2 linked regions of the Salipiger sp. CCB-MM3 genome follow. The protein of the gene in region 1 interacts with the protein of each later gene in a pairwise test. Links are inferred from orthologs where the notes say so. Each region holds a gene or a part of one and is shown in the gene's direction. Other genes may lie near its edges.

Region 1 (7,926 bases):
CCGCGCCCTTTATCTTCGCCATGCTGAGGTCCGCTCCCTGCATCTTTGCAAGAATGAGTGCCGCGCCTTGCATGTCCGCCTCGCTAAGTTCCGTGCCTTGCATCTTCGCAATGCGGAGGTCCGCCCCCTGCATATTCGCCGAGCGGAGGTCCGCCCCCTGCATCTCCGCCCGCCGAGGTGCGCCCCCTGCAGGTCTTGCCCGGACAATCTGGCCCGCTGCAGATTGCTCTCTTGCAAGTCGAATGGCAGGTCCCTTGCTGGCAGTCCGACAATCGCCGCCAGCCTGCTCAGCGTCACAACCGCGGCTTCCATGTCGGAACGCAGCGGCGGCAGGCCCCTTGCCCACTGACGTAGCTCTTTGGGATCATCTGTTTTCGGGGGTGTCTCCGCGGGCCAGGTCTCGCGCGACAGTTCACGCACATACATGCTGAGGATGCGCGCGACACGTTCGGCGATCTCGCGTTCCGGACGTTCCCGCACCAGCCCCTCCAACCGGTCGATCGCGGCAGTGCGCCGGACCACATCGTCCTCCCAGCCGTTGAACCGCTTTCGCGCCGTATCCCCCTTCAGCTTCTTGTAGGTCTCGGGCAGTGTCACCTGCCGCTGCGCGTGCAGGTCGGCGGCGGCCTCGGTAATCTTCTGGTTGAAGAGCGCTTCCTTCGCCGTCTCAGTTTGCGCGCGCGTCAGCCGCAGGCGGTTGAGCGTGATCGGCAGGGTGACGACCGCACCCAGCACGGCGGTCAGGGCGGCCAGTTGCGCCAGCTTGAACCGCCAGTTCCAGACCGCTTCCTTGGCTTCGTCCGTGATCGGATTGAGAGGCGGGATGTCGGACCAGCCGGTGTCTAGGATCAGCCCGACCAGCCCGACGACAAGAAGCAGTAATAGAGCCAGCCAAACGACCGCAGCACCTACCGCCAAAAGCACAAGCACTAGGAAGAGGCCGCTGTCGAGGCGCTCGTAGCCCAGTCGCTTCTGAAACGCTTCAACAGGTGACAGCGCTTGTCGAACTTGCTTTGGCAAATACGCGGCCACTAAGAGTATTGCCACGGTGGCCATCAGAGCCGCGAAAACCTGCGGCGAAATCGGAATTGTCGTCACGTTGCGCGTCCTATCCCCTCATCGTCCCGCGGCGACCCTAACCACCCCATTCCCCACCGTCCATCACGCACACGTGTGCGCATGGCCCGTGCATCCTTTGTGCATGCGGTGTGACCGCTGCCATCGCGCCTTGCATCGGCGGAGGATCGCACATAGGTTCCGGCCAAATTTTGCGGGGGGTGTCCCCCAACATACACCAAGAGGAGCCCGCCCATGGATGGCAGCGCAATTGCCCAGTTCGTTCCCCTGATCCTGATCTTCGGTATCATGTACTTCCTGCTGATCCGTCCCCAGCAGAAGAAGGTCAAAGAGCACCAGAAGATGGTGAACGCGCTGCGCCGCGGCGACCAGATCGTCACTCAGGGTGGCCTGATCGGCAAGGTGTCCAAGGTCAAGGAAGGCGGCGAAGTCGAGGTCGAGATCGCCGAGGGTGTGAAGGTCCGCGTGGTGCAGAGCACCGTCGCTCAGGTCCTGTCGAAGACCGAGCCCGCAGAATCCTGATCCCAACGCGAAAGCGCCCACGACAATGCTTCAGATCGATCTTTGGAAACGCCTGACAATCTGGGCGCTTGTGATCGTAGGGCTGGCCTTGGCCAGCCCTAACCTGTTCTATAACAGGGTAGAATCCCACAACGACGCGGTTGCCGCGATCGAGAAATCCGGTGCAACGCCCGAGCGTGAAGAGGCCGCGGCCAGCTGGCCGAACTGGCTGCCCTCGGGGCTGGTGAACCTCGGTCTCGACCTGCGCGGCGGCGCTCACCTGCTGGCCGAGGTCAAGCTGGATGAGGTCTATGCCTCGCGGCTCGAAACCCTCTGGCCGGACGTGCGCGACATCCTGCGCCCCGAGCGCAGCACCGTCGGCACCATCCGCCTGCAGCCCTCTCAGCCCGGCGAGCTGCGCGTGCGCATCTCCAACCCCGACGGCATGGCCCGCGCGCTGGAGCTGGTGCGCGGCCTTGCACGCCCCGTGACCTCGCTCACCGGCGCGGGCGCCAACGACCTGCAGGTCGCCGGCGATGGCGATGAGATCGTGGTGACGCTTTCGGAGGCCGAGAAACAGGCCACCGACGAGCGCACCATGCAGCAGTCGCTGGAGATCATCCGCCGCCGTATCGACGAGGTTGGCACGCGTGAGCCGACAATCCAGCGTCAGGGCAACGACCGCATCTTGATCCAGGTGCCGGGCGTCGGCTCGGCTGCAGAGCTCAAGGACATCATCGGCACCACCGCGCAGCTGACCTTCCAGCCGGTCGTCAGCCGCACCACCAATGCCGACACCACCCCCGGCGTCGGCAACGAGCTGCTGCCGTCGATGGATGAAGAGGGCGTCTATTATGTGCTCGAGCAGGCCCCCGTCGTCACCGGCGAGGAACTGACCGACAGCCAGCCCAGCTTTGACCAGAACGGCCGTCCGGCGGTGACCTTCCGCTTTAACCCCGGCGGCGCGCGTAAGTTCGGCGATTACACCGCCGAGAACATCGGCTCGCCCTTCGCCATCGTGCTCGACGACGAGGTGATCTCGGCCCCGGTGATCCAGAGCCACATTCCCGGCGGCTCGGGCATCATCACCGGCAACTTCAGCGTCGAGGAATCCACCAATCTCGCCGTGCTGCTGCGCGCCGGTGCGCTGCCTGCGGGGCTCGACTTCCTCGAAGAGCGGACCATCGGGCCGGAACTGGGACAGGACAGCATCGACGCGGGCAAGCTCGCCACCGGTGTCGCCTTTGTCGCGGTGCTTGGCTTCATGTGGGCCAGCTACGGTCTGTTTGGTCTCTTCGCCAACGTCGCGCTGATCATCAACATCGGCCTGATCTTCGGCCTGCTGTCGACCATCGGCGCCACGCTGACGCTGCCCGGCATCGCCGGCATCGTGCTGACCGTGGGTATGGCGGTGGACGCCAACGTGCTGATCTTCGAGCGTATCCGCGAGGAACTGAAGACCGCGCGTGGCCCGGCCCGTGCCATCGAGCTTGGCTATGAAAAGGCGCTTTCGGCCATCGTCGACGCCAATATCACCACCATCATCACGGCGATCATCCTCTATGTCATGGGCTCGGGTCCGGTGCGCGGTTTCGCCATCACCCTTGGCCTCGGCATCGTCACCTCGGTCTTCACCGCGATCTATGTCACCCGGCTGCTGATCGCGATGTGGTTCGAACGTCGCCGTCCCAAAACCATCGAGGTCTGAGCCATGCGTCTTCGCGTCATTCCCGACAATACGAGCTTTGACTTCTTCAAGCACTGGAAGCTGTGGCTGGGCATTTCGGGCGTTCTGCTCGTGCTCGCGCTGGCCAGCTTCGGCATCCGCGGCCTGAACTACGGCATCGACTTCCGCGGCGGCACCACCATCCGGACCCAAAGCACGGAGGCCGTCGACGTCGGCGCTTACCGTGACGCGCTCGGCGCGCTGGGGCTGGGGGATGTGGTGATCTCCGAGGTGTTCGATCCCTCCTTCGGGCCGGATCAGAACGTCGCCATGGTGCGCATTCAGGCGCAGAACGATGTGGAGTCGGTGACCCCGGAAACCATCGCCACCGTCGAGGCGGCGCTGCAGGAGGTCGCGCCGGACATCAAGTTCGTCTCGGTGGAATCCGTTGGCCCGAAGGTTTCGGGCGAGCTGATCTGGACCGCGGTCGAGGCCGTGGCTCTGGCGATCGGCGCGGTGCTGATCTACATCTGGCTGCGGTTCGAATGGCAGTTCGCCGCCGGGGCCGTGCTGGCGCTGGTGCACGATGTGATCCTGACGATCGGCGTCTTCTCGGAACTGCAGATCAAGTTCGACCTCACCACCATCGCGGCGCTGTTGACCATCGTCGGCTACTCGCTCAACGATACGGTGGTGGTCTTTGACCGGGTCCGCGAGAACCTGATCAAATACAAGAAGACCGAGCTCAAGGACGTGCTGAACCTGTCGATCAACGAGACGCTCAGCCGGACCTTCATGACCTCCTTCACCACGCTGCTGGCGCTCTTCGCGCTGTTTGCTCTGGGCGGTGACGTGATCCGCGGATTCGTCTTCGCGATGATCTGGGGCGTCTTCGTCGGCACCTATTCGTCGGTGTTCATCGCTTCGGCGCTGCTGCTGTGGTTTGGCGTCAAGCGCGACTGGTCAAAGCCCGAGGCCGAGGTCGAAGCCAAGAAATCCGGGACCAGCGTCTGAGGCGCAAAGTTCCATTCTGGTATGGAAGGGGCCGCATCGTCGGCCCCTTTTTTCGTTTGGTCGCCGGGGGATGCCCCGGAGATGATCACTCATTGTGCAACGCTCAGGGAAACGCAGTGTTGCGGGCCTAGACTTTAGGTTAGCGCATTGGGTCCTTGGCATAGGCGCGCTAGTGTCAAACTCCATACACAAGGGCGCCCGCCTCTCCGGCGAGGGCGCCGATGCTGCTGTGCGGCAAAATTCATTTGATTCTTCACCGATGTGTCATAAAGTGCGGCCACGCGGCTAGGCCAGGCGTCGTATGTTGACGTGGGAGGGGTGTACCGCGTCTTGGCCTGCGCGTTCATGGAAGTGCGGTCCGCGTCGGATCGCCTGTGTGGGACTAGGGGAAGAACCATGCGGATGAACGAAATCAACTTTAGCGATGCCATGCCTGTCGAGGGTTATGGCCCGGGCTTCTTTCGTATCGGCGGTCGGCCGGTCGATGGGGGCGTCTGCATCTCGCCGCAGGGCATGAAATCCTGGGCGGGGCTGTCGGACGAAGAAACGTTGGTCGCGCTCGCGGGCGAGGTCGACGTGATCTTTGTCGGCACCGGCGGCGATATCGCCCTGCTGCCCAAGGCGCTTTCGGCCCGGCTCGAAGAGGCCGGTGTCGGCGTCGAAGTGATGAACTCTCCCTCTGCCTGCCGCACCTACAACGTGCTGCTGGGTGAGGGGCGCCGGGTTGCGCTGGCCGCGCTGCCCGTCTGACGACGACCCATCCCAGCCAGTCCGTGGCGTCATCCCCTAAGGATGATCAGACCGGACCAGCCATTTTCCTGCAACAGCTTGTCGCGGCGCGGCTTTCGCGCTTTCCCGAACCTCATCACTGAGGTAAGCGAAAGCATGGACCTATCTGTTCGCGATCTGGCCGTGGCCCGGGGAGGAGTGCCGGTGCTGGAGGGGCTGAGCTTCACGCTCGCCCCCGGACGTGCCTTGGTTTTGCGCGGGCCAAATGGTTCGGGCAAGACAACGCTTCTGCGCAGCATCGCGGGGCTGCAGCCCGCGTTCAGCGGCACGATCGAAGGCGCGGGCGAGCGCATCGCCTATGCCGCCCATTCCGACGGTCTCAAATCCATGCTGACGGCGGCTGAGAACCTGCGCTTCTGGGCGCAGGTCTTTGCGCAATCCGACATTGAAGCAGCGCTCGACGCCTTTGACCTGCGCGGGCTGGAAGACCGGCCCGCGGGCACGCTCTCGGCAGGGCAGAAGCGCCGCTTGGGCCTCGCGCGGCTGATGGTCACCGGCCGTCCGGTCTGGGTGCTGGACGAGCCCACCGTGTCGCTTGATGCCGTCTCGGTGGCGCGCTTCGCCGAGGCGGTGCGCGGCCATCTGGCGGGCGGCGGCTCGGCGCTGATGGCCACGCATATCGATCTGGGGCTGGACGAGGCAGAGATCCTCGACGTCACCCCGTTCAAGGCGGCGCCGCGCGTCTCCATAGAGGACGAGGCCTTCCTGTGATCGCGCTACTTCTACGGGACCTGCGGCTGGCGGTGCGGGCAGGGGGCGGCTTTGGCCTCGGCCTTGCGTTTTTCCTGATCGTCACCGTGCTCATTCCCTTCGGCGTCGGTCCGGAGACCGGGCTGTTGTCGCGCATCGCGCCCGGCGTGCTGTGGATCGGCGCGCTGCTGGCCTGCCTGCTGTCGCTCGACCGGATCTTCGCGCTCGACTGGGAGGATGGCTCGCTTGACCTGCTGGCCACCGCGCCGCTGCCGATGGAGGGGATCGTCACCATCAAGGCACTGGCGCATTGGATCACCACCGGCCTGCCGCTGGTGCTTGCCGCGCCCGCGCTTGGCGTGCTGCTGAGCCTGCCGCCCTCGGGCTACCTGTGGGTGCTGGTCTCGCTGGCGCTCGGCACACCGGCGCTGTCGGTCATCGGCACCTTCGGGGCGGCGCTGACCGTGGGGCTGAAGCGTGGCGGGCTGCTGCTGTCGATCCTCGTGTTGCCGCTCTATGTGCCGACGCTGATCTTTGGCGCCGAAGTGGCGCGGCGCGGGGCCGAGGGACTGGCGGTGCAGACGCCACTGCTGATGCTCGCGGGGATCAGCTTTGGCACGCTGGCCTTGCTGCCCTTCGCCAGCGCGGCGGTGCTGCGGATCAATCTGCGCTGACGCGCCACAGCCGGGGCGGGTGCCAGAGATTGCGCTTGCCGAATATTTGAAGTGTAACGGGGCGTGAGCTGCGCTAGGGGAGGCCCATGTCGATCTGGGAATACGCCAATCCGGTAAAATTCATCCGCACCACGGACCGCATCCTGCCATGGGTGTCGGCCGGGGCGGTGCTCTGCCTCGCGGGGGGGCTGGTCTGGGGCTATTTCTTCACGCCCGACGATTACCGGCAGGGCTCGACGGTGAAGATCATCTACCTGCATGTGCCCTCGGCGCTGATGGCGATCAACGCGTGGATCATGATGCTGGTCGCCTCGCTGATCTGGATCATCCGGCGCCACCACGTCTCGGCGCTAGCGGCCCGCGCCGCCGCCCCTGTGGGCGCGGTGTTCACGGTGATCGCGCTGGCCACCGGCGCGCTCTGGGGGCAGCCGATGTGGGGCACATGGTGGGCGTGGGATCCGCGTCTGACCTCCTTCCTGATCCTGTTCCTCTTCTACCTCGGCTATATGGCGCTGTGGTCGGCGATCGAGAATGACGACACCGCCGCCGATCTCACGTCGATCCTCTGCCTCGTGGGCTCGGTCTTCGCGCTGCTGTCGCGCTATGCGGTGCTGTTCTGGAACCAAGGGCTGCATCAGGGCGCCTCGCTGTCCATGGACAAGGAAGAGAACGTGGCCGATGTCTTCTGGTATCCGCTGCTGGTCTGCATCGCGGGCTTCGTGCTGCTCTTCGTGGCATTGGTCTTCCTGCGCACCCAGACGGAAATTCGCGCCCGCCGGTCGCGCGCGCTGCTGGCGCGGGAGGGGCGCACATGATGCCCGATCTGGGAAAATACGCCTTCGCGGTTCTGGCGTCCTATGGTGTCAGCCTCGGGCTGATCATCGTGGTCGTGGCGCTGAGCATCGCCCGCGCGCGCAAGGTGCGCGCCGAGCTGCAGAAAATCGAAGATCGGGTGAAACGGCATGGCTAAGATCTCGCCGCTGATGGTGATCCCGCCGGTGATCTTTGCCGCCTTCGCGGTGATGGCCTATTTCGGCATGCAGCGCGGCGATCCTAACACGCTGCCCTCGACCTTCATCGGCAAGAGCGCCCCGGCGCTGCCCACGCAGACGCTCGAAGGCTTCCCCGAAGTGGCCGATGCGGCGCTGCGCTCGGGCGAGGTGACGGTGGTGAACTTCTGGGCCAGCTGGTGCCCGCCGTGCCGCGCCGAACATCCGGTGCTGCTGCATCTGGCCGAGCAGGGCGTCCGCATCGTCGGGGTGAACTACAAAGACAAGACCGGCGCCGCCTCGGGCTATCTCACCGAGGACGGCTCGCCCTTCATCGGCGTGCCCTTCGACCCGCAGGGCCGCGCCGCCATCGAATGGGGCGTCACCGGCCCGCCCGAAACCTTCATCCTGGGCGGCGACGGCACGGTGCTGCACAAGCACGTCGGCCCGCTCGCCGGCACGCTCTACACCGAAGATTTCCTGCCCGCGCTGGAGCAGGCTTTGGGCCGCGATCTCGAGCCCTGAG
Region 2 (3,354 bases), 620 kb from region 1 along the record:
TTCGTCTTCGTGCGCAGCAAAGACGCCAAGGAAAAGCTCAGCCCGGCCATGTCCAGCGGCAACCGCGAGAAGACCATGACCGCGCCGGTCACGGTGATCGTATGCCACGACATCGAATTTTACGAAAAGCTCGGCGAGCTCTTCCCGCACGCCGACGCCAAGCCGTGGTTCACCGGATCCGAGGCGATGATCAACGACACCGCCTTCCGCAACTCCTCGCTGCAGGGCGCTTACCTGATGCTGGCCGCGCGCGCGCTGGGGCTCGACTGCGGCCCGATGTCCGGCTTCGATCCGGCGGCGGTTGAGGAGGCCTTCCTTGCGGGCACCACGTGGAAGGTGAACTTCATGATCAACCTCGGCTATGGCGAGCCGTCGAAAGTGTTCGACCGCCTGCCGCGCCTGAGCATGGAAGACGCCTGCAAGATCGTCTGAGCCCGATGCCGGCGGTGGCGGCCCGGGCTGCCACTGCCCCCGTCGCTTCCTCTTGGCACAAATATCCCGGGGTGAATTGGCCGCAGGCCAAGAGGGGCAGCGCCCCTTTCGCCCTTCGGGCAGCACAGAGGCCGCGCACGCCCCGCGCTGAGGCCAACCCCCTTTCCCCTTCCGCCTCATTCCGCTAAGGACCGGACCCAAGCGAAACCAAGCCGGGCCGAGAGATGAAATTCACGCTTTCCTGGTTGAAAGACCACCTCGACACCTCCGCCACGGTGGACGAGATCACCGAAGCACTGACCGATCTGGGGCTCGAGGTCGAAGGGGTCGAGAACCCCGCCGAGCGCCTGTCCGATTTCAAAATCGGCAAGGTGGTCAAGGCCGAGAAACACCCCGACGCCGACAAGCTGCGCGTCTGCACGGTGATGACCGATGCGGGCGAGAGCCAGATCATCTGCGGCGCGCCCAACGCGCGCGAGGGGATCACCGTTGTCGTGGCCACGCCCGGCACCTATGTGCCCGGCATCGACACCACCATTCAGGTCGGCAAGATCCGCGGCATCGAGAGCTTCGGCATGATGTGCTCCGAGCGCGAGATGGAGCTGTCCGAGGAACATGACGGCATCATCGAGCTGCCCTCGGGCGAGGTCGGCGAGCGGTTCATCGACTGGTTGGCGGCGAACGATCCGGCCAAGGTCGACCCGGTGATCGAGATCGCCATCACCCCGAACCGGCCCGACGCACTGGGTGTGCATGGCATCGCCCGCGATCTTGCGGCGCGCGGTCTTGGCACGCTGAAGGCGCTGCCCGAGGTCACCGTGCCCGGCAGTTTCGCCTCGCCGATCAACGTGACGATCGACGAAGACACGCTTGACGATTGCCCGGTGTTCTATGGCCGCGTCATCCGCGGCGTGAAGAACGGCCCGTCGCCGGAGTGGCTGCAGGACCGGCTGAAGGCCATCGGCCTGCGCCCGATCAGCTTCCTCGTCGATGTGACCAACTATTTCACTTTCGACCGCAACCGCCCGCTGCACGTCTTTGACGCGGGCAAGGTGTCGGGCGACCTGCGCGTGCACCGTGCCAAGGGCGGCGAGACGCTGGAGGCGCTGGACGAGCGGACCTACACGCTCGAGCCGGGCATGGTGGTGATCTCGGCCGGGGACACCGTCGAAAGCCTCGGTGGCGTCATGGGCGGCGAGCCCACGGGCGTTTCGGACGAGACCGTGGATGTCTTCCTCGAGGCGGCCTATTTCGAGACCGTCCGCACCGCCTACACGGGCCGCGCGCTGAAGATCAATTCCGACGCCCGCTATCGCTTTGAGCGTGGCATCGACCCTGCCTCGGTGGCGCCGGGCATCGAGGCGGCGACCGCGATGATCCTCGAGATCGCTGGCGGTGAAGCCTCCGAGGTGATCGTTGCTGGCACCATCCCCGACGTGAGCCGCGCCTATAAGCTCGACACCGACCGGGTGATCAGCCTCGTCGGCATGGAGATCCCGGCACAGGAGCAGCGCGCCACGCTGACCGCTCTGGGCTTCACGCTCGAGGGCGACATGGCCTCGGTGCCGAGCTGGCGTCCCGACGTGATGGGCGAGGCGGATCTGGTGGAAGAGGTGGCCCGCGTCGCCTCGCTGACCAAGCTGCAGCCGCAACCCATGCGCCGCGCGCAGCCGGGCGTGCCGAAGCCGATCCTCTCGCCGATGCAGAAGCGCGAGCAGGTGGCCCGCCGCACCACGGCGGAGCTGGGCTACAATGAGTGCGTGACCTACAGCTTCATCGATCAGGCGGCGGCCGAGATGTTCGGCGGCGGCACCGATGCCACGATGCTGGCCAACCCGATCAGCTCGGAGATGAGTCACATGCGCCCCTCGCTGCTGCCGGGGCTGCTGCAGGCGGCCTCGCGCAATCAGGCGCGCGGCTTTGCGGATATGGCGCTCTTTGAATGCGGTCCGGCCTTCGCTGGCGGTGAGCCGGGCGAGCAGGCGACGCAGGTGACCGGCATTCTCGTCGGGCGCACCGGTCCGAAGGACGTGCATGGCGCCTCGCGCCCGGTGGATGTGTTCGACGCCAAGGCCGATGCCGAGGCGCTGCTGGCGGCCATGGGGGCCCCGGCGAAGATGCAGATCCTTCGCGGCGCCGAGGAATGGTGGCATCCGGGCCGTCACGGCAAGCTCTGCCTCGGCCCCAAGAAGGTGCTGGGCGTCTTCGGCGAGCTGCACCCCAAGGTGCTGCAGGAGATGGACGTGAAAGGCCCTGTCGTGGCCTTCACGCTCTACCCGCAGGAAATCCCGCTGCCGCGCAAGACCGATGCGGCCCGCCCGGCGCTGGCGCAGAACGATCTGCAAGCGGTGGAACGTGACTTTGCCTTTGTCGTGGATGCGGAGGTTGCCTCGCTCGATCTGGTGAGCGCCGCTGCGGGTGCCGACAAGGCGCTGATCGAAGAGGTCCGCGTGTTCGACGAGTTCATCGGCGGCAGCCTCGGCGAGGGCAAGAAGTCGCTCGCCATCACCGTGCGCCTGCAGCCCAGCGACAAGACGCTGAAGGAAAAGGACATCGAAGAGGTGGCGGCCAAGATCGTCGCCAAGGTCGAAAAGGCCACCGGCGGCGCGCTGCGCGGCTGACTTCTGGCTCCAAGAGATGAAAGGCCCCGGTGGAGCGATCCGCCGGGGCCTTTTTTGTTGGCGCAGGGGGGCGGCGAAGTGCCGCCTAGGTCCCCGGGCGCTTGGGCGGGGTCATCTCGGCGCCGCTCAGCACGCCATCGCCGTTGCGATCCATGCGCTTGAACATCTGCCGCGCGCCGCCGGTGAATTCGGCCTGCGTGATCACGCCATCGCCGTTGCTGTCCATGCGCGGACCGCCGGGCCGGCCCGCAGGTGCGCCGTCGCGTGGGGCGGGGCGATTGGCCGAGCCTTGGCGCGGGCC

What was found. Proteins that work in one complex are often made in the same cells at the same time.
Region 2: the proteins of secD (region 1) and pheT interact in binary tests that used the Escherichia coli proteins (3 or more experiments, as listed by UniProt). The link is inferred for Salipiger sp. CCB-MM3 from one-to-one orthologs.

Annotation. Positions count from the first base shown.
Region 1 is NZ_CP014595.1:2,709,032-2,716,957, forward strand. What follows is about bases 1,079-3,955. They hold secD (protein translocase subunit SecD), read left to right. Parts: upstream 1,079-1,624; coding sequence 1,625-3,286; downstream 3,287-3,955. Other genes in these bases: yajC (preprotein translocase subunit YajC), read left to right, coding at 1,312-1,599; secF (protein translocase subunit SecF), read left to right, coding at 3,290-3,955. In the rest of the region: AYJ57_RS12995 (pentapeptide repeat-containing protein), read right to left, coding at 1-22; more of secF, read left to right, coding at 3,956-4,258; AYJ57_RS13020 (Mth938-like domain-containing protein), read left to right, coding at 4,655-5,008; heme ABC exporter ATP-binding protein CcmA, read left to right, coding at 5,144-5,758; heme exporter protein CcmB, read left to right, coding at 5,755-6,411; AYJ57_RS13035 (heme ABC transporter permease), read left to right, coding at 6,498-7,226; heme exporter protein CcmD, read left to right, coding at 7,223-7,381; AYJ57_RS13045 (DsbE family thiol:disulfide interchange protein), read left to right, coding at 7,374-7,925. UniProt on the Escherichia coli protein: Part of the Sec protein translocase complex. Interacts with the SecYEG preprotein conducting channel. SecDF uses the proton motive force (PMF) to complete protein translocation after the ATP-dependent function of SecA.
Region 2 is NZ_CP014595.1:2,091,442-2,094,795, forward strand. Bases 263-3,354 are described here. They hold pheT (phenylalanine--tRNA ligase subunit beta), read left to right. Parts: upstream 263-656; coding sequence 657-3,053; downstream 3,054-3,354. Other genes in these bases: AYJ57_RS10145 (malonic semialdehyde reductase), read left to right, coding at 263-432; AYJ57_RS10155 (EF-hand domain-containing protein), read right to left, coding at 3,139-3,354. In the rest of the region: more of AYJ57_RS10145, read left to right, coding at 1-262.